Regions from separate parts of the Variovorax xiamenensis genome, predicted to be linked through region 1. Evidence: predicted binding sites of a transcription regulator. Region 1 holds the regulator's gene; the other holds the start of a gene.

Region 1 (14,286 bases):
ACCTCCTGGGCGAGGAATTCCTCGACGCCGGCGGCGCAAGGCAGGAAAAAGGAGAGATCGTTCACGGAAAACTGGCCATCGGGAAGCCCGACTAGGGGACTCCATTGTCGCCGCGACGCGAACCTTCCTCTATATAGTCGATTTGCCGATGACCCCCACCCCCGCAATCCCGCCAGCGCCGGCCACCACCGGCAGTGGCGATGGCAATGGCAGCGACCGCTTCGCGATCCAGTGCGAGGTGCTGCGGCTGTCGATCCGCCCCATCGGGCCGGTGCTGCTGGCGCAATACCTGCTGAACTGCGGCGTGGCGGCGCTCTTCGCCTGGCAGGTCTCGCTGACGCGCGCACTGGTGTGGATCGCGCTGATCACCGCAGTGACGGTGATGCGCGGCTTCTTCCCGCAACGGCTGCCCGAGCCCTTCACGCCCGCCACGCTGCGCGAGGCACAGCGCGCGCACACGCTGCGCACCGCCATCTGGGAGCTCGCCCACGGGCTGGCCGGCGTGCTGCTGTTCGCCCCCGGGCGCGCCGACCTGCAACTGCTGCTGGGCCTGATCATCATGGGCATGACGCTGTCGTCGGCCTTCTCGGTGTCGTTCTACACGCCGGCCACGCAACTGGCGATCACGCTGCTGCTGGCGCCGATCATCGTCATCGGCCTCTGGCTGGGCGCACCCGTGATGGCGGCTGTGGCCGTCATCGGCATCGGCCTGACCGCAATGATGTGGAAGCTGGTGGCCGAGCGATCGCGCCAGCTCGAGGAAAACATCGGCCTGCGGCTCAACGAGCACAGCCTGCGCGAACAGGCCCTGGCCGGCCTGCGCGCCTCCGAGCAGGCGCAGGCCGAGCGGCTGCGCTTCTTCTCGGCCGCCAACCACGACCTGCGCCAGCCGGTGATGGCCATCGGCCTGCAGGCCGAGGTGCTGCGCCAGCAGTTGAACGACGGCGCGGGCCTGGAGGCGGTGCAGCACACGGTGGGCTCGCTGGCGCGCGCCCAGCAGGCGCTGGAAGGGCTGACCAACCAGCTGCTGGAAATCGGCCGCATCGAGGCCGCCGTCGATCCGCTACGCCCGACCAGCGTGGCGCTGGCGCCGCTGCTGCACGAGCTGGCGCGGCAGGCCGGCGACGGTCGGGTGCTGGTGCGCTGCCCGCCGGACGCCGTCGCCTGGAGCGACACCGTCTCGCTGCGTCGCGTGCTCGCCAACCTGGCCGACAACGCCGTCAAGTTCACGCCGCGCGGGCGCGTGCTGCTGGCGGTGCGGGCGCGGCGGCGCGGCGCCGACCGGGCCTGGCGGGTGGAAGTGCGCGACAGCGGCATCGGCATCGCGGCCGAGGCCCAGCAGCGCGTGTTCGAAGACTTCGAGCAGATCGGCAACGTGGAGCGCAACCTGCAGCGCGGCCATGGGCTGGGCCTGGCGATCGTGCGGCGGCTGGCGGCGCAGCTGGGCATCGAAGTGTCGCTGCGCTCGGCGCCGGGCCAGGGGTCGGTGTTCGCCTTCGAGCTGCCCGCCGCGCCCGAGGGAGCGGCGGTGGCCTCGGTGCCCGCCGCCCCGGCCGGCGCGGAAGATGGCGAAGCCGATGCAACGCGCGGGCTGCGCCCCGGCCTCGCGGTGCTGGTGGTGGAAGACAACGCGGTGGTGGCCGACAGCCTCGCCGCGCTGCTGCGGCAGTGGGAGGTCGAACCACGCGTCTACGCCAGTGCCGCCGAGGCGCTGGCGCTGGCCGACCTGCGCGCGCTCGACGCGGCGCTGTGCGACATCCGCCTGCCCGGCGCGCTCGACGGCATCGCTCTGGCCGAAAGGCTGCAGCGGCAGAAGCCGTCGCTGGCGATCGCGCTGATCTCGGCCGACATCAACGAAGCCACTCAGCGGCTGGCCACGGAACGAGGCTGGCATGCGCTGCGCAAACCGGTGCAGCCGCAGGAGCTGCGCCGGATGCTGCTGGGCGCGCAGCAGGCGCGCGGCTGAGCCTGCGCCGAAGCTGGCACGGGCCGTGCTGCCGGTCATCGCTTCCGGATATGCTCCGCGCACAGGCCGCCGCCCTGCCTCCGATGTCCACCGACATGCCCTCCACCTCCCTTGCCGCCGGCTCGCGCGGCCTGCGCTACGACCCGCTCGCGATCGCGCTGCACTGGCTGCTCGCGGTGCTGATCGTCGCCTCGTTCGGCGTGGGGCTCTACATGACGGGGCTGCCGTTCTCGCCGCTGCGGCTGAAGGTCTACAACTGGCACAAGTGGGCGGGCGTCACCATCCTCGCGCTGTCGGCGCTGCGGCTGCTGTGGCGGCTGGGGCATCGCCCGCCGGCGCTGCCGCCGGGCATGTCGGGCCTGCAGAAGGCGGGCTCCCGCGTCAGCCACACGCTGATGTACCTGCTGTTCTTCGCGGTGCCGTTGTCGGGCTGGGCGTACAGCTCGGCCATGGGCATGCCGGTGTCGTGGTTCGGCATGCTGGCGCTGCCCGACTTCGTGCCCGCCGACCACGACTTCGCCGAGGCGGTGCTGCAGCCGCTGCACCGCAACTGCGCCTTCGCGCTGGCGGGCGTCATGCTGCTGCACGTGGCGGCGGCGCTCAAGCATCACTGGATCGACCGCGACGGTCTGCTCAAACGCATGTGGCCCGGGCCACGCTAGGAATCTGTTCGATCATGAGTTCCCTTCTTTCTCGTCTTTCCCTGCCGCTGCTGCTGGTTGCAACGGCGCTGCCCGCCGGCGCCGAGCCCGCGACCGCGTCCGGCGCGAAGCTCGTCGCCGACAAGAGCCAGATCGTCTTCGTCACGAAGCAGATGGGCGTGCCCGTGGAAGGCTCCTTCAAGAAGTTCGACGCGCAGGTCGCCTTCGATCCGAAGAAGCCCGAGGGCGGCAGCGTGGTGCTGCACATCGACACCACCAGCGCGGGCTTCGGCATTCCGATGAGCGACGCCGAGCTGCCCAAGCAGCCGTGGTTCGACTCGGCCCACTTCCCGCAGGCGAGCTTCCAGTCGAGCGCCATCAAGGCGCTGGGCGAGGGCAGGTTCGAGATGGCGGGCAAGCTCACCATCAAGGGCGTCGCGCGGCCGGTGACGGTGCCCGTCAGCATCGCGCCGGCGCCCGGCGGCAACTACTCGGTGGCCAGCGGAAGCCTTACGATCCAGCGGCTCGACTACAAGATCGGCGAAGGCGAATGGACCGACACCTCGGTGGTCGGCAACGAGGTGCAGGTGCGCTTCAAGTTCACGCTCGCGGGCCTCGGGCCGCTGTGAACCGCCGCCCGGCCGCTCCCGCCCTTCCCTCACCCGGTTTTCTTCTCTCTCTTTCATGACCCAAGCAGGCAATGCCATGAAGAAGCTCCTCCTCGCCACGGCCGTGTCGGCCGTCGTGTTCGCTACCGCCACGGCGCAGCAACTGCCCCAGCAGCCCGAATACACCGCGCCGCCGGTGGCCGCCAAGCCCGCGGGCGGCCCGGCGAAGAACGCCAACTACGTGATCGACCCCACGCATACCTTCGTGATGTACGAGATGGGCCACTACGGCACCACCACCAACCGGGGCCGCTTCAGCACCAAGGACGGCTCGGTGCAGATCGACGGCACCGGCAGCAGCGGCAAGGTCGACATCACGATGGACATCAGCTCCATCAACACCGGCGTCGACCTGCTCAACCGCCACGTGCAGAGCAAGGATTTCTTCAACGTGGCCGAGTTTCCGACCGGCCGCTTCGTGGCCGACCGCATCGAGTTCTCCGGCGACAAGGTGGTCGACGTGCCCGGCAAGCTCACGCTGATGGGCCAGACGAAGCCGGTGACGCTGAAGGCCGTGCGCTTCAACTGCTACCTGAGCCCGCTGATCAACCGCCAGGTGTGCGGCGGCGACTTCGAGACCACCGTGGAGCGCAGCGACTGGGGCATCACCTGGGGCCTGAACTTCGGCTTCGAGAACAAGGTGAAGCTGCTGGTGCAGGTCGAAGCGGTCAACGTGCAATGACGCAATGAACTCGCACCGAATGGAGACAAGGCCATGATGGACACCACCCTCGCCCTTCTCGGCATCGCCGGCGCCATGACCGTAGGCGCGATGAGCCCAGGCCCCAGCTTCGTCATGGTGGCGCGCACCGCCGTGACTTCGCGCGCCGACGGCCTCGCGGCGGCGCTGGGCATGGGCGCGGGCGGGCTGGCCTTCTCGATCGCCGCGCTGGCGGGGCTGCAGGCGGCGTTTCTTGCGGTGCCGGCGCTTTACCTGGCGATCAAGGGGCTGGGCGGCGCTTACCTCGTCTACCTCGGCTTTCGCATCTGGCGCGGCGCGCGACAGCCGCTGGCAGTGGCGCAGGAGGCCACTGACCCTTCGCAGCGTCCGCAGGGTCGGAGCAAACGCACCTTCCTGCTGGGCCTGGCCACGCAGGTGAGCAACCCGAAGACGGCGGTGGTCTACGCCAGCATCTTCGCGGCCTTCCTGCCGCGCGAGGTGCCGCTGGTGCTGGCGCTGGCCGTGCCGGCGGTCATCTTCTGCATCGAGACGGGCTGGTATTCGATCGTCGCGCTGGCGCTGTCGTCGGCGGCGCCGCGCTCGGCCTACCTGCGCTACAAGGTCTGGATCGACCGCGCTGCGGGCGGCGTGATGGGGCTGCTCGGGCTGCGGCTCGTGTGGTCGGCCGTGCGCGGCACCTAGGGCGAATCGACATTCAAACGTGGCCGCGTTGGCTCGCCTTGCACCCGGATGTGCGCAGGGCGGCGCAGGCCAGAGTCATCTCTGGTCAAGCCGGCCGACAAAGCAGGCGGGTGCAAGGCGGGCCAACCCGAAGGGAAGGACGAATGCCGGGCGCATTGCGGCGTTGCGGCTCGCTTGCGTAGCCGAGCTACGCGGCGCTCCCCGCGCCTTGCACTGCGCCCGGCATTCGTCCTTCGCGGCCACGTTTGAATGTCGATTCGCCCTAGAGCAGGCTCTCGGGCGTCAGCGGCGCCAGTATCTCGAGCATGGTCCGGTCCCAGAAGCGGGAGTCGGGCTCCTCGCTCAGCACGGTGAGCTTGCCGGCGTCGTCGCTCACCCACTCGATGCGCGACTCGTTGCTGCCTTCGGCAAAGCGCAGCCTGTAGGCGCCCTGCTGCTTGAGCACGTCGATGAGCTTCAGCGCCTGCTGCGCCATCTCGGGGCTGCGGATGAAGAGGCCGATCTCGGTGTTGTGCGTTTCGGAGCGCGGGTCGAAATTCATCGAGCCGACGAAAAGAATGCGCTGGTCGATCACCGCCGACTTGGCATGCAGCCGGCCCACCGAGGTGCCGAAGAGGCCCAGCCGCACGCTGCTGCGCGTGCGCGTGGTGCTCAGCTCGTAGAGGTCGGCGCCCAGCTTCAGCATGTCGGGGCGGTAGCGGCGGTAGGCGGTGTGCACCAGCGGCTCGTCGGTGGCGGCCAGCGAGTTGGTGACCACGCTGATCTTCACGTTGCGCCCGCGGATCTCGCGCATCACCTCCAGCCCCGAGGCGCCGGGGATCAGGTAGGGCGAGACGATGGTCACCTCGGAGCGGGCGCGGCGCATCTGCTCGACCACGTTGTAGCGCACGCTGTCCACGTCGAGCAGCGGCACGCCGCCGTAGGAAGCTGTCTTGCCGATCACGCGCTCGGGCGAATCGGCATACGCCTCGGCGGTGGTCCAGATCAGGCCGAGCTTGCCGGCGTCGAGGTCTTCCGCCATCGGGCTGTAGCCGAGCAGGTCGTTGGGCGCGGGCTTCGGCGGCGGCGGCGTGGTGTCGGGGCCGGTGGCGAGCTCGAAGCGCTTCTGCAGCTCCTCGCGCGAGAGACTGCTGCCGGCCACCGACTGGATCGGCCGCACGTAGACGCTGTTCCAGTACTGGTCGAAGAGGCTGCCCAGGCGCGGGATGAGCGCGCCGGTGACGAAGGTGTCGAGGTCGATGAAGTTCTCGCCCGCGGTGCGCCTGAAGTACTGGTTGCCGATGTTGCGCCCGCCAGCCACCGCCATCGCGCCGTCGGCGATGAAGAGCTTGTTGTGCATGCGGCGATTGACGCGGCTGAAGTCGAAGAGCGAGGCGGTGAAGCGCTTCAGCAGGCTGCCGCGCCCGGCCGGAAAGGGGTTGAACAGCCGCAGCTCCACGTTGGGCGTGGCGGCGAGGCCGAGCAGCAGCTCGTCTTCGCCGGAGGTGTAGAGGTCGTCCATCAGCAGCCGCACGCGCACGCCGCGCTGGGCGGCGTCGCGCAGGGTGCGCAGCAGGTAGCGGCCGGTCTCGTCGTTCTCGATCTGGTAGTACTGCACGTCGAGCGTGCGCTGCGCGCGGCGGGCCAGCTGGATGCGGGTGTCGAAGGCGAAGTCGCCGCCGGGCATCAGGCGGAAACCGCTGAGGTCGGGGTCGGGCTGGGAAGCCAGCGCGATCTTGCCGAGCGCGGTGTCGGCCGAGACGGCCATGGCCTTGGTGGGTGTGCGCGGTGCCTCGTCGGGCAGCGTGGCGCAGCCTGCGAGCAGCAGCACCGCCACCATGGCGAAGACCCAATGCCCACAGCGCGACATCAGGCCTCGGTTCATCGGCGGTGTCTTTCTACAGGGCCTTGCGAAGATTGGCGGGCGCGATGCGCAGCGCCTCGCGGTACTTGGCGACGGTGCGGCGCGCGCACTCGATGCCCTGCTCCTTCAGCATCTCGGAGATCTGGCTGTCCGACAGCGGCTTCTTCACGCTCTCGGAGCCGACGAACTGCTTGATGAGCGCGCGCACCGCGGTGCTCGATGCGTTGCCGCCGGTCTCGGTGCCCAGCGCCGAGCCGAAGAAGTACTTGAGCTCGACCGTGCCGAAGGGCGTGGCCATGTACTTGGCGGTGGTCACGCGCGAGATGGTCGATTCGTGCAGGCCCAGCTCGTCGGCGATCTCGCGCAGCACCAGCGGACGCATGGCCAGCTCGCCGTGCACGAAGTAGCTCTTCTGCCGCTCGACGATGGCGTTGCTCACGCGCAGGATGGTGTCGAAGCGCTGCTGGATGTTCTTGATGAACCAGCGCGCCTCCTGCAGCCGCTGCGACAGCGCCTGGCTGCCCTCGCCCTTGTGCGACTTGAGCGCGCCGGCGTAGATGTCGTGCACGCGCAGGCGCGGCATGACCTCGGGGTTGAGCATGACGCGGAACTTCACGTTCGTGCCGCGCCCCGTCTTGGTGACGATCACGTCGGGAATGATGATGTTGCGCTCGACGTCGACGAAGCTGCGGCCCGGCTTGGGCTCCAGCCGCGCGATGACCTGCAGCGCCGAGCGCACCAGCTCCTCGTTGCTGCGGGTGAGCGTGGCAAGGCGCTTGAAGTCGCGGCGCGCGAGCAGCTCCATCGGCTGCTTGCAGATGGCGATGGCGGTCTTGCGGACCTGCTCTTCTTCCTCGGTCTCGTCGTCGCTGGCCATGGCGCGCAGCTGGATGCTCAGGCATTCGCCCAGGTCGCGCGCGCCGACACCGGCGGGCTCCAGGCTCTGCAGCAGGCCGAGCGCCACCTGGAAGTGGTGCACGAGGTCGTCGAACTGGTCGTTGTCGTCGCCGGCCAGGCCCGAGGCGAGCGCGGGCAGCGAGTCTTCGAGGTAGCCGTCGTCGTTGAGCGATTCGATGAGAAAGCGCAGCGCGGCGCTGTCGTTCTCGCTCAGCCGCAGGCTCAGCGCCTGGCGGTGCAGGAAGGACTGCAGCGACTCCTGGCTGCGCGCGAGCTCGGTGGCATCGGCGCGATCGTCGTCGCCGGCGTTGTTCTGGCGCGCCGGGGCGTCGCCGCCCCATTCGCTGTCGTCGGGCGCCATGTCGACGGTGCCATCGCCTTCCCAGTCGGGCTCGCGCTCGGCGATTTCGGCGGCGGGGCCGTCGGAGTCGGCGGCCGCGGTGGAGCTGGTTTCGGAAGAGGTCGTGGCGGCCGGGCCGGGCGCCGTGGGCGCGAAGTCGCTTTCGCCGCCCTCGCCACCGTCACCGCCGTCGTCGCGCGGGATCGGAGCGTCCGCCGTCTCGAGCCCGAATTCCTCGCGCACGGCTTCCTCGGCGGTGCGCTCGAGAAAGGGGTTCTCGTCGAGCATCTGCTCCACCTCCTGGCTCAGCTCGAGCGTGGAGAGTTGGAGCAGCCTGATCGACTGCTGCAGCTGCGGCGTGAGTGCCAGATGCTGCGAAACGCGAAGGGACAGCCCTTGCTTCATGGTGGAAACCGCCCCCGCCCCTTACATGCGGAAGTGCTCGCCCAGGTACACCCTGCGTACCTCGGCGTTGTCGACGATCTCCGAAGGCGTGCCTTGTGCCAGCACGTGCCCGTCGCTGATGATGAAGGCGTGGTCGCAGATGCCCAGCGTCTCGCGCACGTTGTGGTCGGTGATGAGCACGCCGATGCCGCGCTCCTTCAGGAAGCTGATGATCCGCTGGATCTCGATCACCGCGATGGGGTCGATGCCGGCGAAGGGCTCGTCCAGCAGGATGAAGCGCGGCTGCGTGGCCAGCGCGCGCGCGATCTCGACGCGGCGGCGCTCGCCGCCCGACAGCGCCAGCGCAGGCGAATCGCGCAGGTGGTCGACGCGCAGGTCGGCCAGCAGGTCGGTCAGGCGCTCCTCGATGTGCTCCTTCGACAGGGCCACCATCTTGCCGTTCGCGTCGGGCTCGCTCTGGAGCTCGAGCACGGCGCGCACGTTTTCCTCGACCGTGAGCTTGCGGAAGATCGAGGCTTCCTGCGGCAGGTAGCTCAGGCCCATGCGGGCGCGGCGGTGGATCGGCATGTGGGCGATCGGCTCGCCGTCGATGGTGATGTCGCCGGCGTCGGCGCGCACCAGGCCCACGATCATGTAGAACGAGGTGGTCTTGCCGGCGCCGTTCGGCCCGAGCAGCCCGACGACTTCGCCCTTCTGCACGTCGAGCGAGACGTCCTTGACGACCGTGCGGCTGCCGTAGCTCTTCTTCAGGCCGCGCGCGACCAGGCGGCTGCCCGGTGCGCCGTTGGCGTCCTGCGTTCCTGCGGATTCGATCACTTGCGCGTGTCTCCCTGGTCACTGCCGAGCGTGGTGCTCTGGCGCAGGCCCTTGCCGGGCGCCGGGGTGGGAGCCGGCGGCGGTGCCTTCGCACCGGCCGGGGCCGAGGCGCCGGCAGCCGGGGCGGTGGCGGCCTTGGGGGTGAGGATGGTCCTGACGCGTCCGCCCGGGGCCGAGGCGTTCACGGCGGTGTTCGGCGGCACGGTGGAACCGTTGACGGTGTAGGTGTCATTGCTCTGGTCGTAGACGATCAGCGCGCCCTGGCTCTCGTCGTTCGGGGTGGCGCCCAGCAGCCGGCGCATGGTCGCGTTGCGGATGAACTTGACGTTGTCGGCGCGGCTGTCGTACTCGATGACTTCCGACTCGCCCTCGATCCACTCGTCGGGCGCATTGCGCTTCTGCTTGTAGTAGGCCCGCTTGCCCGGTGCCGCGGTGACCACGCCGTACTGGTAGCCCTCGGCGTCCTGGCGCACATCCAGCCGCGCGCCGCGGATGATGATCGTGCCCTTTGTCACCAAAACGTTGCCGGTGAACACGCTGGTCTGCTTCAGGTCGTCGTAGCGCATCGAGTCCGACTCGATGTTCATCGGCTTGGAGCGGTCGGCGGTCTCGGCCACGGCTCCCGAGGCCAGGCCTGCCAGCAGCAGCGCGCCGGCGGCCAGGCGGCCGATGCGACGCAGGAAGGGGGTGGTGGGGTAGGAGTGCAATGTCATAGAGGCACGAAACTTGCTGAGCATTGTATGCGGCTGAGTGCTTCTGCCCCGCACGCACAGATGAAAAAGCCCGCCGAAGCGGGCTTGACTTTCCTTCTGGCTTTCTACCAGAAACACCGCGCAACAGCGCGGCACGGCTCGGGTTTTCCGGGCTCAGCCCTTCTTCGCCTCGCCGATCAGATAGTTCACGACCTGAAGTACTTTGGTCATGTTGCCGGCGGTCTCGCCATCCACGTACCAGCGCCCGGCCACGGCCATCGCCGGCACGCCGGCCACCTTGTAGGCATCGGTCATCTGCGAGGCGCGCTTGGCCTTGCTGGCCACGCCGAACGAGGTGAAGGTTTCCTTGAACTTGGTGGCGTCCAGGCCGTTGGCGGTGGCCCAGGCAATGATGTTGGCGTCGCCGTTCACGTTCTGGCGCTGCGCGTGGATCGCGTTGAACACCTTGGGCTGGAACTCGTCGACCTTGCCCATGGCTTCGAGCGTGTAGTACAGGCGCTGCTTGGCCTCGACGTCGTTGCCCACGAATGGAACGGGAATGCGGCGGAAGGCGACTTCCTTGGGCACCGTCTTGAGCCAGGCTTCCAGCGTCGGCTCGAAGTCGTTGCAGTGCGGGCAGTTGTACGAGAAGAACTCGACCACCTCGACCTTGCCGGCGGGCGCGTCGACGGGAACGCGCTTGTCGAGCACCAGGTACTCGGAACCGGCCTTGGGCACACGCGCCTGGGCATGGGCCGTGGTGACACCCAGGGACATCAGCCCGAGCGAAGTGGCGGCCAGCGAAAAGTCACGACGTTTCATTGAAAGGGTTCTCCAGTTGGTACGGCAGACTGAGCCGGCGCGCCGCGGGGAGTTCCACTCCCCTGTTCAACTGGCGCGCCCGAGGCGATGAATGGTGGCGGCAAACGCCGCGCGGCGAAGCTTAGGGGCTATTCGTGTCGGCTGCCCGCCGGATCAGCGCTGCACGCGGACCAGCGCCGAATCCATGCCGCCGCCGTCCAGCCGTTCCTTCAGGCGGTCGGCGTCGTCCTTCTTGTTGAAGGGGCCGGCGCGCACGCGGTAGACGGTGCGACCCGCCTGCTCGCGCTCGGTGACCTTGGCCTCGACGCCCATCAGCGACAGCTTGGCGCGCTGCGCCTCGGCGTCCTCGGTGGTGCGGAAGGCGCCGGCCTGCACGAAATACATGAACGGATCGGGGCCGGAGCTGCTGCCTGCGTTGCCGCTGCTGCTGCTCGGCGCGGCCGACGCGGTGGTCGTGCTGCCGGAGCCGGAGACGCTGCCCGATCGGGCCCGGGCCAGGTCGCCCAGCGGATCGTTCGACGACGGCAGGGCGTTGGCCTCGGCCGGCACCGGCGCGGTGCGCGGCTTGGGCGCCACCACCACAGGCACCGGGGGCGCAGTGTTGGGCGAAGCGGTGGCTGGGGCCGCGGCGGTGTTGCCGGTGGCCGGCTCGCCGGTGACGGGGTTGACCGGACCGGTCGGGGCAGCCGGCGCGGCCGGCTTGGGAGCACCCGCCTTGCCGGCCAGCGGCGCGTTCGGGTCCCAGTCGCGGTTCTTGCGGGCCTCGGCCTCGTCCTGCTCGGCGCCGCCGCGCTGCGTCTTGGTCACGAACGGGATCGGCACCTTGGTCACGTAGACCGCGATGCCCAGCGCGACGCCCAGGCCGAGCACCAGCCCGATGATCAGGCCGATGACGATGTTGCCGCGTTGACTTCTTGTCTTCTTCATGGTGAGGGAGTTCACATCTTGCTCGGCGCACTGACGCCGAGAATCGCGAGGCCATTGTGCAGCACCTGCGCGGTCGCGGCGACCAGCGCCAGGCGGGCCAGCTTGACCTTTTCGTCGTCGACCAGGATGCGCTCGGCGTCGTAGTAGCTGTGGTAGCTGGCTGCCAGTTCACGCAGGTAGAAGGTGACGTCGTGCGGGGCGAAGTCCTTCGACGCGGCGGTCAGCATGGCCGGGTACTTGGCCAGCAGCAGCATCAGCGCCTGGGCGGCCGGGCTCTCCAGCGGCGACAGGTCGGCGTCCTTGAGCGCGGCGGCGTCGCCGCCCCAGCCGGCCAGCACCGAGCAGATGCGCGCATGCGCGTACTGCACGTAGTAGACCGGGTTGTCGTTGTTCTTCGTCACCGCGAGGTCGACGTCGAAGGTGTACTCGGTGTCGGGCTTGCGGCTCAGCAGGAAGAAGCGCACCGCGTCGGTGCTGGTCCACTCGATCAGGTCGCGCAGCGTGACGTAGCTGCCGGCGCGCTTGCTGATCTTGACCTCCTCGCCGCCCTTCATCACGCGCACCATGGTGTGCAGCACGTAGTCGGGGTAGCCCTCGGGGATGCCCTCGCCGACCGCCTGCAGGCCGGCGCGCACTCGGGCGATGGTGCCGTGGTGGTCGGTGCCCTGGATGTTGATGACCTTGTGGAAGCCGCGCTCCCACTTGGCGATGTGATACGCGACGTCGGGCACGAAATACGTGTACGTGCCGTCCTGCTTCTTCATCACGCGGTCCTTGTCGTCGCCGTAGTCGGTCGACTTCAGCCACAGCGCGCCGTCCTGCTCGTAGGTCTTGCCGGCGGCCACGAGCTTGCGCACTGCGTCCTCGACACGGCCGCTGGTGTAGAGGCTGGACTCCAGGTAGTACTGGTCGAAACGCACGCGGAAGGCCTGCAGGTCCAGGTCCTGCTCGCGGCGCAGGTAGGCCACGGCGAACTCGCGGATGGCGTCGATGTCCTCGATGTCGCCGCTGGCGGTGACTTCGCGGTCTTCCGACTTGACGGTCTTCTTCGCCTTGAAGTCGGCCGCGATGTCGGCGATGTAGTCGCCGTTGTATGCAGGCGCCTTCTCGCCGCTGGGCCACTCGGCGTCGCCGGGCTTGAAGCCGCGCGCGCGCAGCTGCGTGCTGTTGGCCAGCGTCTGGATCTGCACGCCGGCGTCGTTGTAGTAGTACTCGCGCCAGACGCTCTCGCCCTGCGAGGCGCGCAGGTTGCAGATGGCGTCGCCGAGCGCGGCCTGGCGGCCGTGGCCCACGTGCAGCGGACCGGTCGGGTTGGCCGAGACGAACTCGACCAGCACCTTCTCGCCGGTGGCCGGCTGTTGGCCGAAAGTATTCCCGGCCGACAGCACCTCGCGCACGATCTGCTGCTTGGCGGCCGTCTTCAGGCGGATGTTGAGAAAGCCGGGCCCGGCGATCTCGATGGCGTCGACCCACTGGGCGAACGCGGGGGTGGCGAGCAGCGCGGCGCTCAATTCCTCGCCCAGTTCGCGGGGCTTGCGCCCCAGCGGCTTGGCGAGCTGCATCGCTGCCGTGCAGGCGAAATCGCCGTGCGCAGCCATCTTGGGCGACTCGAACGCGGCCTTGGAGCCGGCGCCGGGCGAGAGGGATTCGAGCGTGTTCGCGAGCGCCGCGAGCAGCTCCTGTTTGACCAATAGCATCCGGAAATTTTACCGGGGGCAAACCCGGGCGCAGTTGACGATGGTCATCCGATCGTTGACTTGGCCCGTTACGATGGTCGGCCCCGAGGCGGGGAACCTGTCACAACTCAACCTAGCGAGGACATATCACCATGAAGAAGCTCCTTTCCCTGCTTGCACTCGGTGCCTGCCTTTCCTTCGGCGCAGCACAGGCTCAAGACAAGGCCGCCGCACCGGCCGCAGCCCCCGCCGCTGCCGCCCCTGCCGCAGCAGCCCCCGCCGCCGGCGCCAGCTGCGACGCCAAGGCCGTGGACAAGAACGGCAAGGCCCTCGCCGGCGCCGCCAAGGCCAGCTCCATCAAGAAGTGCGAGAAGGAAGCCAAGGCAGCCGCAGGTCCCGCATGCGCGGCCAAGGCCGTGGACAAGAACGGCAAGGCCCTCGCCGGTGCCGCCAAGAACAGCTTCATCAAGAAGTGCACCGCTGACGCAGCCAAGGCCTGAAACGGCACTGCACTGAATTCACAATCGTGAAAAAGGCCCGCATATGCGGGCCTTTTTTTTCCCGTTCCTTCCCCTTGGCCGCCGCCAGCTACTTCAGCGCGCCGAGCAGGTTGTTGAAGTCGTCGGTCCAGGGCCTGTGCCCCGGCTCGATGGCGATCGGCGCCGCGCCCGCCCTTACCGGCTCGCGCGCCAGCGCCTGGGGATCGCGCGCAACCAGAACCCAGTCCGTGCGATTGAGCCAGTCGGACTGCTCCGCCAGGTCGTGCACCAGCACCGCGTGCAAGCCCCGCGCCGCGGCCACCCTGGCGATCACCGGCGCCAGTGCCAGGAAGCGATTGGTCACATGGAAGGCGATCACGCCGTCGGGCCGCATGTGCCGCAGGTAGACGTCCATCGCCTCCAGCGTAAGGAGGTGGACCGGCACCGAATCGCCCGAGAAGGCATCCACCGCGAGCACGTCGAAGCCCTGCGCCGGCTCGCGCTCCAGCGCCAGCCGGGCATCGCCCGAAATGCGCTCGATGCGCGCGGCGCTGTCGCGCAGGAAGCTGAACTCCCTGTCCGCCAGCACGAACACCTGCGGGTTGATCTCGTAGAAGCGATAGACGTCGCCGCTGCGCCCATAGGCCGCGAGCGTGCCGGCCCCCAGCCCGATCAGGCCCACGCGCCTCGGCCCGTCCGGCGCCGCGGCGATGGCGCGGCCGATGCCCGAGGTCTGGCCGTAGTAGGTGGT
Region 2 (14,286 bases), 350 kb from region 1:
CGCAAACCCTCATAGACCCGCTCGATGCCATGGCCATAGGCGTTGGCCTTGACGACGGCCCAGACGCGGGCCTCGAGGGCCGAACGGCGCGCCCGCTCGAGGTTGTGGCGCAGGGCTTCGGTGTGGACGGTGGCGAGGATCGGGCGCGGCATGAAGGGTTTCCGGGAAGGGCTCGGGGACAATGCAGACCACGTTTTAGCATCTTCGGGAATGGGGTCGAACACGGTGGGGATGCCGGATTCGATGTCGCACCCCCGTGCTATAACCGCCCATTCGCCCTCTACGCGACACTTTTTCACTACCGCCAGCAGACCCTCTGGCCAGCCAGCCCATCGATGAAGCGCGGTTTCTACACGATCATGTCGGCCCAGTTCTTTTCGTCGCTGGCCGACCAAGCGCTTTTCGTTGTTGCGGTCGACCTCATGCGGAGTTCGGGCGCGCCCGAATGGCAACGCGCGGCGCTGGTGCCCATCTTCGCGGTCTTCTACGTGGTGCTCGCCCCGCTGGTGGGCGCCTTCGCCGACGCCCTGCCCAAGGGCAAGGTGATGTTCATCAGCAATGCCATCAAGGTGCTGGGCTGCGTGATGATGCTCTTCGGCTCGCACCCGCTGCTGTCCTATTCGATCGTGGGGCTGGGCGCGGCGGCGTACTCGCCGGCCAAGTACGGCATCCTCACCGAGCTGTTGCCGGCGTCGCAGCTGGTCAAGGCCAACGGCTGGATCGAGGGGCTGACCATCGCGTCGATCCTGCTGGGCATCGTGCTCGGCGGCGCGCTGGTGGGGCATGCGGTCTCCAGCAAGCTGCTGGCCTTCGACCTTCCGCTCATCGACACCGGCATCGACACGCCGGCCGAGGCCGCCCTCGCCGTGCTGATCTTCGTCTACATCCTCGCGGCCTGGTTCAACACCCGCATTCCGCACACCGGCGTCGAGATGCGCCCGCTGCGCGCCAACCCCGAGCACGGCCTGGCACGCAACATCGCCGCGCTGCTGCCCGACTTCTGGCACTGCAACGCCCGCCTGTGGCGCGACCGCCTCGGCCAGATCTCGCTGGCCACCACCACGCTCTTCTGGGGCGCCGGCGGCAACCTCAAGTACATCGTGCTGGCCTGGGCCTCGCTCGCCCTGGGCTACAACACCACGCAGGCCTCGGCGCTGACGGGCGTGGTGACCATCGGCACGGCCGTGGGCGCCATCGTCGCCTCGATGCGCATGCGGCTGGACATGGCCACGCGCGTGATTCCCATGGGCATCGCGATGGGCCTGATGGTGATCTGCATGAACTTCATCGGCAACGTGTGGCTGGCGGTGCCGTTCCTGATCCTGCTGGGCGGCCTGGGCGGCTTCCTGGTGGTGCCGATGAACGCGCTGCTGCAGCACCGCGGCCACAACCTGATGGGCGCGGGCCGCTCCATCGCGGTGCAGAACTTCAACGAGCAGGCCTGCATTCTTCTGCTGGGCGGCTTCTACAGCGTGTGCACGGGCCTCGGACTCTCGGCCTACGGCGCCATCAGCGCCTTCGGCCTCGTGGTGGCGGGCTGCATGTGGATCATCAAGCGCTGGCACGAGAACAACCTCAAGAAATATCCCGAGGAAGTCGAGCACCTGCTGGCTATCGCCCGTAGCGACAAGCATCACTGACACCGCTCGCACGCGTTGGTGAAACCGCCGGCGCGGCCGGCGCTCCCTTCTTCCAACGCAACAATGCCAGCACTCGCCCTGCTACTGAACGCCTTCGTCTGGGGCGTCTCCTGGTTTCCCTTCCGCCAGATCGCGGGCCACGGGCTGCATCCGCTGTGGACCACCTGCCTGATCTACCTGGCCATCGCCGTGCTGATGGGCGTGCTGCGCCGGCATGCGTGGAAGGGCTTCGCGGCCTTTCCGATGCTGGCGGTGCTGGGCCTCGCCGCCGGCTTCACCAACGTGGGCTTCAACTGGGCCGTGACGCAGGGCGACGTGGTGCGCGTGGTGCTGCTCTTCTACCTGATGCCCCTGTGGAGTGTGCTGCTGGCCTGGCTGCTGCTCGGCGAGCGCCCCACCGGCGGTGCGCTGGCGCGCGTGGCGCTGGCGCTGACCGGCGTGGCGGTGGTGCTGAAGGCGCCCGGCACCGACTGGCCGGTGCCTTCGAGCCTGCCCGACTGGCTGGGCGTGGCCGCCGGCTTCGGCTTTGCCGTCACCAACATCGCGTTGCGCCACCTGCGGCAGGCGCCGGGCGAATCGCGCGCGCTGGCGATGTTCTGCGGCTGCACCTTCGTGGCCGGCGTCGCGGCGCTGGGCGGCACCGCGCTGGGCGCGTTCGATTCGCCGCTGCATGCTTCGCCCGGCTGGCTGGGCTGGGCCGCGCTGCTGGGCACGGCCTTCGTCTTCGCCAACGTGTGTCTGCAGTACGGCGCGGCGCGGCTCACGGCTTCGGCGACCTCGGTGATCATGCTGTCGGAGGTGCTGTTCGCCAGCGTGTCGTCGGTGGCGCTGGGCGCGGCCTCCATGGACCCGCGCATCCTCATGGGCGGCGCGCTGATCGTGCTGGGGGCCGTCTGGGCTGCGTTTGCGCGAACGCCTGCGCGGCGCGATGATCGCGCCTCGTCTTCTCCCACCTGAGGAAAAACAGCATGACCAGCGTCTACGACTTCGAAGCCAACCTGATCGACGGCAAGCCGGTGAAGCTCTCCACCTTCAGGGGCAAGGTGCTGCTGATCGTCAACACCGCCAGCAAGTGCGGCTTTACGCCGCAGTTCGCGGGGCTGGAGGCGCTGCACGAGAAGTACGCCGGCAAGGGCCTCACGGTGCTGGGCTTTCCCTCGAACCAGTTCGGCGCGCAGGACCCGGGCACCAACGAGGAGATCGGCGCCTTCTGCACGAAGAACTACGGCGTGAGCTTTCCGATGATGGAGAAGATCGACGTGAATGGCAGCAATGCCGCGCCGCTGTACCAGTGGCTCACGAAGGAAAAGCCGGGCCTCCTGGGCAGCACGGCCATCAAGTGGAACTTCACGAAGTTCCTGGTCGGGCGCGACGGCACGGTGCTCAAGCGCTACGCGCCGCTGGACACGCCGGCCTCGCTCGAGCGCGACGTCGAAGCCGCGCTGGCCGCGGCCTGAACGGCCTGCGGCCGCCTCGTCAGAACCTGAAGTCGGCCGTCTTCGGCCCGCCGCCGACCGTCACGGTCTGGCTCTTCACCGCGCCGCCGGGCGCCGCGACGTCGATCACGTAGCGCCCGTTCGGCACGTCGACCAGGCAGACCGGGCCGCTGGCGCGGAACGCCAGGGCCGCGGCGTTGTTGGCATCGCCACCCTTGATGGTCACGTCGACGTTCGCCATGTAGGCGCCGTCGGCGCGCGCGAACAGCAGCGCGAGCGGATGTTCCTTCATGGCCGCGCGCATCGCCGTCGATTCGTCGGAGCCGATGCCGCCGCACACATAGCGCGCCGAGCCGGCGCCCTGCCATGGCGGCATGGCGCCCTGGGCCTGCGCGGCCATCGCACCGCCCGCGCAGACGCAGGCCAGCAGCACGCGGCGCAGCGTGGCGGAGGTGAAGGATGCAGGCAGAAGGTGAGACATGGCGCTTTCTCCTTGGAGATTCGGTGCGGCCATGATGCGCCGCGAACCGGCGCCGGGCGAGTCGGACCAACCCCCTCCTCCTTGTCCGACGATGCCTGCGATCAGGCCTCGTGATCAGGCCTTGCCCGGCACCAGCGCCGCGTCCAGCAACTCGACCCAGTGCCGCACCGGCGTGTCGCCGCTGCCGCTTTGCAGGTGCGTGATGCAGCCGATGTTGGCCGAGGCGATGGTGGTGGGCTGCAGCTGCTTCAGGTGCCCCAGCTTGCGGTCGCGCAGCGGATAGGCCAGCTCGGGCTGTAGCACCGAGTAGGTACCGGCCGAGCCGCAGCACAGGTGCGATTCGTTCATCGCCACGCGCATGTCGAAGCCCAGCGCGCGCAGGTGCGTCTCGACGCCGCCGCGCAGCTTCTGGCCGTGCTGCAGCGTGCACGGCGGGTGGTAGGCCACCACGCCGGCGGGCGCCTTCACGCGGGCCTTCAGCGCAGGCACCAGATCAGGCAGCAGCTCGCTCAGGTCGCGCGTGAGCTCGCTGATGCGCGCGGCCTTCAGCGCATAGGCCGCGTCGTGCTGCAGGATGTGGCCGTACTCGCGCACGGTGACGCCGCAGCCCGATGCATTCATGACGATGGCCTCGACCTCGTTGCGCTCCACGTACGGCCACCACGCGTCGATGTTGGCGCGCATCTGCGCCTTGCCGCCGTCCTGGTCGTTCAGGTGGAACTTCACCGCGCCGCAGCAGCCGGCCTCGGGCGCGATCACCGCCTGGATGCCGGCCGCGTCGAGCACGCGCGCGGTGGCGCTGTTGATGTTGGGCATCATCGACGGCTGCACGCAGCCCGCGAGCATCAGCACCTTGCGCGCATGCGTGGCCGTGGGCCATGCGCCAGCCTCCTGCTTCGCGGGCACCTTGGCCTTCAGCGCCTCGGGCAGCAGCCCGCGCACCGACTGGCCCAGCTTCATCGCAGGGCCGAAGAGCGGCGACGGCAGGCCTTCCTTCAACACCCAGCGTTGTGCCGATTCCATCCCGGGGCGCGGCACCTTCTCGTCGACGATCCTGCGGCCGATGTCGACCAGATGCCCGTACTGCACGCCGCTCGGGCAGGTGCTCTCGCAGTTGCGGCAGGTGAGGCAGCGGTCGAGGTGCAGCTGCGTGCTGCGCGTCGGCGCCTTGCCCTCGAGCACCTGCTTGATGAGGTAGATGCGTCCGCGCGGGCCGTCGAGCTCGTCGCCGAGCAGCTGGTAGGTCGGGCAGGTGGCGGTGCAGAAGCCGCAGTGCACGCACTTGCGCAGGATGGCTTCGGCCTCGCGGCCTTCGTCGGTGCCTTGGAATTCGGGGGCGAGCTCGGTTTGCATGTCTCTGTTCTTGTTCTCAGTTGGCGGGCAGCAGGCGGCCGCGATTGAAAAGGCCGTGCGGATCGAACTCGCGCATCAGCGCGCGCTGGATGCGTTCGACGGGTGCACTCAGCGCATCGAAGCGCGGCACTTCGGCCTGCGGGGCCGAGCCCGGCAGACGGAACAGCGTGGCGTGGCCACCCGCCGCGCGTGCGATCTCGCGGATGCGCGCGGCCTCCGACGGCGGCGCCTTGTACCAGCGCTGGCCGCCGTGCCATTCGATCAGCGGCGCGGCGCCATCGATGGAAAGCACCGGCGCGGTCTGCGGCACCGACACACGCCAGAGCGCATCGGGCCCCTCACCGGAGGCGAACCACGGCAGTTGCTGGTCGCGCAGCGATTGCCAGTCGGCGGCGGCGCGCGCATTGTCCTTGCGCTCGCCGCCCAGGTGCTCGCATGCGGCTTCCACCGCCGCCACGGCGCCGCGCAGCCGCAGGTAGAGCGCGCCCGCGCCGGCGTATTCGAACCAGCAGCTCGCGTTCAGCGGCAACGGTCGGCCACCCCATTCGTTGAGCAGACGCAAGGCATCGGCCTGGCCGCAGGCGAACTCGAGCGTCGCTTCGGCGGGCGGCACAGGCAGCACCTTGAGACTGACTTCCGCGATCACGCCCAGCGTGCCGAGCGAACCGGCAAGCACCCGCGACACGTCGTAGCCCGCGACGTTCTTCATCACCTGCCCGCCGAAAGTCAGCACCTCGCCACGACCGTTGACCAGCGTGGCGCCGAGCACGTAGTCGCGCACCGAGCCGACGCTCGCGCGCGCCGGGCCGCTCAGCCCGGCCGCGACCATGCCGCCCACCGTGCCACCGCTGCCGAAGCACGGCGGCTCGAAGGGCAGGCACTGGCCCTTCTCGGCGAGTGCCGCTTCGAGTTCGGCCAGCGGCGTGCCCGCGCGCACGGTGACGACCAGCTCGCTCGGCTCGTAGCTGGTGATACCTGCGAGCGGGCGCATGTCGAGCAGTTCGCCCTGCGGCGCTTCGCCGTAGAAATCCTTGGTGCCGCCGCCGCGGATGCACAGCGGCGTGGCGTCAGCGGCCGAGGCGCGGATGCGCTCGACGACCTGCTGGAGTGCGTTGTCGTTGTTGTTGTTTTCCATTGCCATCAGAACCTTGGCAGATCGGAGTGCGGCAGCCTGCCGCCGCGCACCACCTGCTTGCCGTACTCGGCGCAGCGTTGCAACGTCGGGATCACCTTGCCGGGGTTGAGCATGCCCTCGGGATCGAAGGCGCGCTTCACGCCGAACATCTGCTCGTTCTCGGCGGCGGTGAACTGCACGCACATGCTGTTGAGCTTCTCCACGCCCACCCCATGCTCGCCCGAGACGGTGCCGCCCATGGCGACGCTGGTCTCGAGGATGTCGGCGCCGAAGAGTTCGCAGCGGTGCAGCTCGTCGGGGTCGTTGGCATCGAACAGCACCAGCGGGTGCAGGTTGCCGTCGCCCGCGTGGAACACGTTGCAGCAGCGCAGGTTGTACTTTTTCTCCATCTCCTGGATGGCCAGCAGGATGTCGGCCAGCCGCTTGCGCGGAATCGTCGAGTCGAGGCACATGTAGTCCGGGCTGATGCGGCCCGAGGCGGGAAACGCGTTCTTGCGCCCGCTCCAGAACTTCATGCGCTCTTCCTCGCTGCTGCTGCAGGCGATGGCGGTGGCGCCGCAACCGCGCAGCACCTCGGTCATGCGGCCGATCTCCTCTTCCACCTCTTCGGGCGTGCCGTCGGATTCGCACAGCAGGATGGCGGCGGCGTCGAGGTCGTAGCCCGCGCGCACGAAGTCTTCCACCGCGGCGGTCATGGGCTTGTCCATCATCTCCAGCCCGGCGGGGATGATGCCGGCCGCGATCACTGCAGCCACCGCGTCGCCGGCCTTTCGCACGTCGTCGAAGCTGGCCATGATGCAGCGCGCGAGCTGCGGCTTGGGCACGAGCTTGACGGTGACCTCGGTGGTCACGGCCAGCATGCCCTCGCTGCCGATGACGAGCGCGAGCAGGTCGAGCCCCGGAGCGTCGAGCGCCTCGCCGCCGAACTCGATGGGCTCGCCCTCGGCCGTGAAGCCGCGCACGCGCATCACGTTGTGCAGCGTGAGGCCGTACTTCAGGCAGTGCACGCCGCCCGAGTTCTCGGCCACGTTGCCGCCGATGGTGCAGGCGATCTGGCTCGACGGATCGGGCGCGTAGTAGAGGTTGAAGGGCGCCGCAGCCTCGCTGATGGCCAGATTGCGCACGCCGCACTGCACCACGGCCGTGCGGCTCACCGGGTCGATCTTCAGGATGCGGTTGAACTTGGCGAGCGACATCGTCACGCCCATGGTGTGCGGCATGGCGCCGCCCGAGAGCCCGGTGCCCGCGCCGCGCGCCACCACGGGCACGCCGAGCTGGTGGCAGGTCTTGAGCACGGCGGCGACCTGCGCCTCGGTCTCGGGCAGGGCCACCACCAGCGGGCGGGCGCGGTAGGCGGTGAGGCCATCGCACTCGTAGGGGGTGGTGTCCTCGTCGTGCCAGATCAGCGCGTGGGCCGGCAGGTGCGACTGCAGCGCGCGCACTATCTGCGACTGGCGCTCCGTTTTCTGTAGCGAATCGTGTTGCGTGGGGGTCAGCGGCGCGTTCATGCGGCGGCCTCTTTTCTTTCTTGCTCGCGGGATGTCTCGTGTTTACCGCACTCTACGGACATTCCGGCCGCCCCGGGTTGATGGATTTTTGCCGGGTGCTTGAAAGAACTTCGCGGCCCGGTTCAGCGCAGGCTCTGCCCCAGCCAGTCGGCGAAGGCCGCGCACTCCCAGCGCTCCAGCGTGCCGGGCTGCCAGCAGATGAAGTGCCGGTGCGGCGAGATCACGGCCTGGTCGGACAGCGCCACCAGCCGCCCCGATTCGAACCACTCCGCGCCCAGCTTCTGCCGCACCAGCGCCACGCCGAAGCCGCTGGCGGCCGCGTCGTACATGAGCCCCAGGTCGTTGAACTGCGAGCCGATGGCGGGCTCAGGCTGGTCGATGCCGCAGCTCGCGAACCAGGTGCCCCAGGGCTCGAGCGGGCTGCGGATCAGCCGCGCGGCGGCGATCTCCGCCGCACTGCGGAAGCCCGTGAAGGGGCCGAACTCGTTGAGGTAGCTCGGGCTGCAGGCGGGCACCACCTGCTCCTCGATCAGCAGCCGGTGCTCGCAGTCGGCATAACCGCCGGGGCCGTAGCGCACCTCCAGGTCGGCCTGCTCGGCCGTCACGTCGAGCAGCGGGATCGACACCTGCAGCACCAGTTCGATGTCGGGGTAGATGTTGCGGAACAGCTCCAGCCTCGGCATGAGGAACTGCCGGCTGAAGGTGGGCGTGACGGCGATGCGCAGTCGCGTGGCGCGCTGCGCCGCGCTGCCGCCGAGCGGTGTCGCCTGCAGCGCGGCGAGCCCCGTGCGCACGTTCGCGAGATAGGCCGCGCCATCGGCCGTGAGGCTGAAGTCGCCGCGGCCGAAGAGCTTGAAGCCGACATGCGATTCGAGCTGGCGGATGCGGTGGCTCACGGCGCTGGGCGTCACGCACAACTCGTCGGCCGCGCGCCCGGCGTGGCGCAGACGGGCCACTGCCTCGAAGGTCAGCAGGCACTGGATCGGCGGAATGTGCTGCAGGGCCATGCGCGCCCGAAGGTCCGATCTCAGTCCGCGAAGAAGTTGACGGGCAGCCCGGGCGTGTCGACCCGCATCGAGATCACCGTGCCCGAGGCGGGCCGCTGCGCGATCTCGGCGGCGGGACGGCCCTTGCGGCCGCTGGTGACGAACAGCGTCTTCAGGTCGTCGCCGCCGAAGCAGGGCATGGTCGGGCACTGCATGGGCACGGGCACCGAGGCCACGATCTCGCCCGAGGGCGCGAAGCGCAGCAGCTGCGCGCCCTCGAACATGGCAACCCAGTAGTGGCCCTGCGCGTCGACGGTGGCGCCGTCGGGGCGGCCCTGGTAGCCCAGCGGCGCGTCGACGCTCCAGCCCTCGGGCTTGGCGTCGAACTGGTGGAACACGCGGGCGTGCGAAAGCGAGTTGGCCTCCGCGTCCCAGTCCCATGCGCACACCACGTGCGCGGCGGTGTCGGCCCAGTAGAGAGTGCGCGCATCGGGCGAGAAGGCGAGGCCGTTGGCGGTGGTGGACTCGTTGGCCATCTGCGTGAGCGTGGGCGAGACGTCTGTGTCGGGACGTGCGTCGAAGCAGTAGAGCGCGGCGTTGGCGCGGTCTTTCGCCTCGTTGAGGGAGCCGCCCCAGAAGCGGCCCAGCGGGTCGCACTTGCCGTCGTTGAAGCGCATGGTGCGCACGTCGTGCTCCACGCGCGCCATCGCGACCAGCTCGCCGCCCCATTCACGCGCGCGGTAGATGCCGTCGCGCAGCGCGATCACGAGGCCGCCGCTGCGCGCGGGCGCCATGCAGCCGGGCTCGGTGGGCAGGGGCCAGCGCTCGACCTTCGCGCCCGGCGAGCCGATCTCGCCGCGCGTTCGCAGCACGGCACGGCCGGGAATGTCGAGCCAGTAGAGCGATCGTTCTTCGGGATGCCAGAACGGCGATTCGCCGAGCTCGCAGAGGCTGTCTTCGATGGAGGTCCACATGGTGTCGCGATTGTGCTCCCGGCCATCGCGGCGATGGGCAAAAAAAAGCCCGCTGGCGCCGGAGCGCTCGCGGGCTGAACATCCAAAGGAGACCTCGCTTGAAAAACTCGTTACGGAGAATTCTTCTTGTAAGTGGTGGTGGTCGTTCATTCGATGGCGGGCTGCCCGAAGGCAGGCCCGCCAAGGCAGATCAGCGGTTGTAAGCCGTTTCGCCGTGGGAGGAGATGTCGAGGCCTTCGCGCTCTTCTTCTTCCGACACACGCAGGCCGAGGGTCAGGTCGGCGATCTTGTAGGCGATGAAGGCAACCACGCCGGACCACACGATCGTGAGCAGCACGCTCTTGATCTGGATCCAGACCTGTGCACCCATCGCGAAGGTGTCGGGGGTCGCGCCGCCGGTGCCGCCCAGGCCCTTGGCAGCGAACACGCCGGTCAGGATGGCACCCAGGATGCCGCCCACGCCGTGCACGCCGAACACGTCGAACGCGTCGTCGGCGCCGAGCATGCGCTTGAGGCCACCCACGCCCCACAAGCAGACCAGGCCGGCCAGCAGGCCCAGCACGATCGAACCCATCGGGCCGACGAAGCCGGCGGCGGGCGTGACGGCCACGAGGCCGGCGACTGCACCGGATGCGGCACCCAGCATCGAGGCCTTGCCCTTGTGCAGGCTCTCGCCCAGGATCCACGACAGGGCCGCGGCGGCGGTGGCGAGCACCGTGTTCACGAAGGCCAGGCCGGCGACGGCGTTGGCAGCACCGGCGGAGCCGGCGTTGAAGCCGAACCAGCCGACCCACAGCAGCGATGCGCCGACCATGGTGAGCGTGAGCGAGTGAGGTGTGAAGGCTTCCTTGCCGTAGCCGACGCGCTTGCCGACCATGTAGGCACCGACCAGGCCGGCCACACCGGCGTTGATGTGCACCACGGTGCCGCCGGCGAAGTCGAGCGCGCCGTCCTTGCCCAGCAGGCCGCCGCCCCACACGATGTGGGCGATCGGCACGTAGCTGAAGGTGAACCACAGCACCGAGAACAGCAGCACGGCCGAGAACTTGGCGCGTTCCGCGAAGGCGCCGACGATCAGCGCCACGGTGATGGCCGCGAAGGTGCCCTGGAAGGCGACGAACACGTATTCGGGAATCGTGGTCAGCGCGCCGAAGGTCTCCTGCGTGATGCCCTTCATGAAGATCTTGTCGAATCCTCCGAAGAAGTTGCCGTCACCCGAGAAAGCCAGGCTGTAGCCGTAGACGGCCCACAGGATGCTGATCAGCGAGAAGATCACGAAGACCTGCATCAACACCGACAGCATGTTCTTCGAGCGGCCCAGGCCGCCATAGAACAGCGCGAGGCCGGGGATGGTCATCAGGATCACAAGAAGCGTCGAAGTCAGCATCCAGGCGGTGTCGCCGGAGTCGATCTTCGGAGCGGGGGCCGCTGCAGGCGCTGCGGGAGCCGCATCGGCGGCGGCCGGGGCCGCGGCCGCGGGCGCCGCAGCAGGGGCGGGCGCGGCGGCAGCCGGTGCCGACGCGGCCGGAGCCTCGGCCGTGGCCGCGGCGGGAGTTTGCGCGAAGCCGGTGGTACCGGCGGCCAGCACGCTCAAGCCGAGCGCAAGAGAGACAAGCAGTTTTTTCATAGTCGTTGTTCTTTCGGGCCAGGACTCGATCAGAGGGCTTCGCGGCCCGTTTCGCCGGTGCGGATGCGAACGACCTGTTCGAGGTTGTAGACGAAGATCTTGCCGTCGCCGATCTTGCCGGTGCGTGCTGCGCCTTCGACGGCCTCGATCACGCGATCGACGAGGTCGTCGGAGACGGCCGCCTCGATCTTGACCTTGGGCAGGAAGTCGACCACGTATTCCGCGCCGCGGTAGAGCTCCGTGTGGCCCTTCTGGCGGCCGAAGCCCTTCACCTCGGTGACGGTGATCCCCTGCACGCCGATGGCCGACAGTGCTTCGCGCACTTCGTCGAGCTTGAACGGTTTGATGATGGCTGTGACCAGCTTCATGAGTTTTCTCCTTCGGATGGAAATGAAATGGCGCGGCAGCTTCGGCCGCACCTCGTTGTTGTATGGATTACAGCGTCTTCGTCAGCGTGAGGATGAAGCGCGCCTTGTTCGGCGAGTAGTAGGTCGTGCCGAAGGTGCCGAAGCCGTAGTCGACGCCCGGGTTGCTCACCGCGAGGTACGAGTTCTTCTTGTTGGCGCCCTGCACCGAGCCCGTCAGCGAGAGGCCGTTGCCGAAGTCGTAGCTCGCGCCGATGTTGTAGTCGACGTAGCTCTTGTAGCCCAGGCTGCGGATGTCGCTGGACATGTTGGTGAAGCCCACGGCAGCCTTGAGCGTGACCTTGGGCACGATCTCCTTGCTGTAGGCCAGGTTCAGGTAGCCCGTGTTGGTGCCCTTCAGGCCCGAGCCGGCCTTGTTGCCGGCGTAGCCGAAGTAGTCCTTCGACACGGTGTGCGAGTACTTGGCGGTGAACGAGCCGAAGGTCTCGTTGGCGTAGGTGCCGGCGACATACAGCTCGGTGGTGTTGCCCGAGGAGTTGCCCGGGTAGATGTAGGTGAGCGCACCGACGTCCATGTCCAGCGGGCCGGCCTTGAACTTGTAGCCGCCGTACACGTCCATCTCGATGCTGTTGCCCTTGAGCCAGTTGACGCTGGAGTTCCAGTTGCCCACGTAGAAGCCGCTGTCGCCGAAGGCGTAGTCGAGGCCGCCCTGGATGGCGGGCTTGAAGCCCTTGGTCTTCGCGTAGTCGTTCTTGCCGATCATGTCCTGGTCCTGGCCACGGAACTTGTAGTTCGTGGTGATGGACACGTTGCCGGTCAGATTCGGGGCGGGAGCTGCCGCAGGCGCTGCTGCGGCGTCGGTCGTTGCAGTCTGCGCCAGGGCCGCGCCGGACGCGGTCAATGCGGTGGCCAGAACGATCAGCGCCTGGGCGGCGGTACGGTGCGTCATCAGGGAACTCCTCGCAAGTGTGTTGTTGGACCGGAGGGCTCAAAGCAGGGAGCGTGCCAAAGTGCACGAATGCCTCCCCTTGCAACCGGCCTCGCGCCGCGGTTGAGAGCCAAATCGTTACAACCCCTGTTGCGAGTGGTTGCAGACAGACGGTGCGCCGCACCACCGCGGGAATGCCCGAAAAACGCGCACCATCTTGGGGAGAGGGAGAGGAATGGGACTGTCTTTGGTGCAAAGCCGCGCCTTGCTGGGCCTTGAAGCGGCCAGCGTCACGGTAGAGGTGCATCTTGCGAACGGCCTGCCCAGCTTCACGCTGGTCGGCCTGGTCGAAACGGAGGTCAAGGAGGCGCGCGAACGGGTGCGTTCGGCGCTGCAGAACGCGGGGCTGGAGTTTCCCAACAACAAGCGGATCACCGTCAATCTGGCCCCGGCCGACCTGCCGAAGGACTCCGGGCGCTTCGACCTGCCCATCGCGCTGGGCATCCTCGCGGCCAGCGGGCAGATCGACAACGCCAGGCTCGCCGGCCACGAATTCGCGGGGGAGCTCTCGCTGTCGGGCGAACTCAGGCCCGTTCGCGGTGCACTGGCGATGGCGCTGGCGCTGCACACGCGCGGCGTCGCGACGCGGCTGGTGCTGCCCCTGGAAAGTGCGCAGGAGGCCGCATTGGTCCCGGGCGGCGAGGTGTACGGCGCGAAACACCTGCTGGACGTGGTGCGCCAGTTCGTGGCCGGCGAGGATGCCGCCGCGCAACTGCCCGATACCCCGGATGACGGCTGGGCACGCATCCAGGCCGCGCCCGACATGGCCGCGCCCCGGTACGCCGACCTGTCCGAAGTGAAGGGACACACGGGCGTCAAGCGCGTGCTCGAGATCGCGGCGGCGGGCGGCCACAGCCTGCTGATGGTGGGCGAGCCGGGCTCGGGCAAGTCGATGCTCGCGCAGCGCTTCGCGGGGCTGCTGCCTGCGATGCGCATCGATGAAGCGCTGGAGAGTGCGGCGGTGGCCAGTCTCGGCGGACGCTTCGCGACGGAAAGATGGATGAGCAGGCCGACCTGTTCGCCGCATCACACTGCGAGCGCGGTGGCGCTGGTCGGAGGAGGCTCTCCGCCCCGGCCCGGAGAAATCTCGCGCGCCCACCACGGCGTTCTCTTCCTCGACGAGTTCCCCGAGTTCGCCCGCTCCGCGCTGGAGGCACTGCGCGAGCCGCTGGAGACCGGCACGATCACCATCGCCCGAGCCGCGCGGCGCGCCGAGTTCCCCGCGCGCTTCCAGCTCGTCGCCGCGATGAACCCCTGCCCTTGCGGTTATCTAGGCTCTTCGGCAAGGCCCTGCCGCTGCACGCCGGACCAGGTCTCGCGCTACCAGGGCAAGCTCAGCGGCCCGCTGCTGGACCGCATCGACCTGCACATCGAAGTGCCTCCGGTGTCGGCGCAACTGCTGCTCGAGGCGCCGGCGGGCGAATCGACCGACAGCATCCGCGAGCGCGTCGTCGCCGCGCGCGAAAGCGCGATGCGGCGCCAGGGCCATGCGAACCAGTCGCTGCACGGCGCGGCCATCGATCGCCATGCCGCACTCGACGACGCGGCACGCGCGTTCATGTTCAACGCGGCCGCCAAGCTCGGCTGGTCCGCGCGCAGCACGCACCGGGCACTGAAGGTGGCGCGCACGATTGCGGATCTGGCTGCATCGGAGGCGGTGCAGGTCGGGCATCTGGCCGAGGCGGTGCAGTACCGCAGGGCCTTGCGCGGTGTGGCTTGAACGAAGCTCGACCGACCCGCTCATGCGGCACGCTGGAGGCTAAACGCTGAACTCCATTTCCCCTTCAACACGA

Evidence for each region. The regulator sigma-54, encoded in region 1, starts transcription at its own class of promoters, with help from an activator protein. The targets are predictions, from matches to a motif close to TGGCANGNAANCTGCTTT.
Region 2: the regulator sigma-54 is predicted to act here: its motif matches at 12,496-12,513, upstream of SFB74_RS01635 (TorF family putative porin).

What each region holds. Positions count from the first base shown of each region.
Region 1 is NZ_CP139038.1:744,850-759,135, reverse strand. It holds gene SFB74_RS03315 (THUMP domain-containing class I SAM-dependent RNA methyltransferase) at 1-65, opposite strand, end outside; gene SFB74_RS03310 (ATP-binding protein) at 149-1,966, shown strand; gene SFB74_RS03305 (cytochrome b) at 2,050-2,628, shown strand; gene SFB74_RS03300 (YceI family protein) at 2,643-3,236, shown strand; gene SFB74_RS03295 (YceI family protein) at 3,313-3,957, shown strand; gene SFB74_RS03290 (LysE family translocator) at 3,991-4,638, shown strand; gene SFB74_RS03285 (phospholipase D family protein) at 4,901-6,502, opposite strand; gene rpoN (RNA polymerase factor sigma-54) at 6,516-8,123, opposite strand; gene lptB (LPS export ABC transporter ATP-binding protein) at 8,145-8,939, opposite strand; gene lptA (lipopolysaccharide transport periplasmic protein LptA) at 8,936-9,652, opposite strand; gene SFB74_RS03265 (thiol:disulfide interchange protein DsbA/DsbL) at 9,806-10,453, opposite strand; gene SFB74_RS03260 (SPOR domain-containing protein) at 10,607-11,380, opposite strand; gene argS (arginine--tRNA ligase) at 11,392-13,077, opposite strand; gene SFB74_RS03250 (hypothetical protein) at 13,209-13,556, shown strand; gene SFB74_RS03245 (spermidine synthase) at 13,645-14,286, opposite strand, start outside.
Region 2 is NZ_CP139038.1:392,801-407,086, reverse strand. It holds gene alr (alanine racemase) at 1-152, opposite strand, end outside; gene lplT (lysophospholipid transporter LplT) at 336-1,640, shown strand; gene SFB74_RS01685 (DMT family transporter) at 1,704-2,597, shown strand; gene SFB74_RS01680 (glutathione peroxidase) at 2,609-3,097, shown strand; gene SFB74_RS01675 (hypothetical protein) at 3,117-3,557, opposite strand; gene glcF (glycolate oxidase subunit GlcF) at 3,672-4,910, opposite strand; gene glcE (glycolate oxidase subunit GlcE) at 4,927-6,045, opposite strand; gene SFB74_RS01660 (FAD-linked oxidase C-terminal domain-containing protein) at 6,051-7,553, opposite strand; gene SFB74_RS01655 (LysR substrate-binding domain-containing protein) at 7,676-8,560, opposite strand; gene SFB74_RS01650 (SMP-30/gluconolactonase/LRE family protein) at 8,581-9,513, opposite strand; gene SFB74_RS01645 (ammonium transporter) at 9,704-11,140, opposite strand; gene glnK (P-II family nitrogen regulator) at 11,170-11,508, opposite strand; gene SFB74_RS01635 (TorF family putative porin) at 11,576-12,454, opposite strand; gene SFB74_RS01630 (YifB family Mg chelatase-like AAA ATPase) at 12,669-14,213, shown strand; gene SFB74_RS01625 (transglutaminase-like domain-containing protein) at 14,253-14,286, opposite strand, start outside.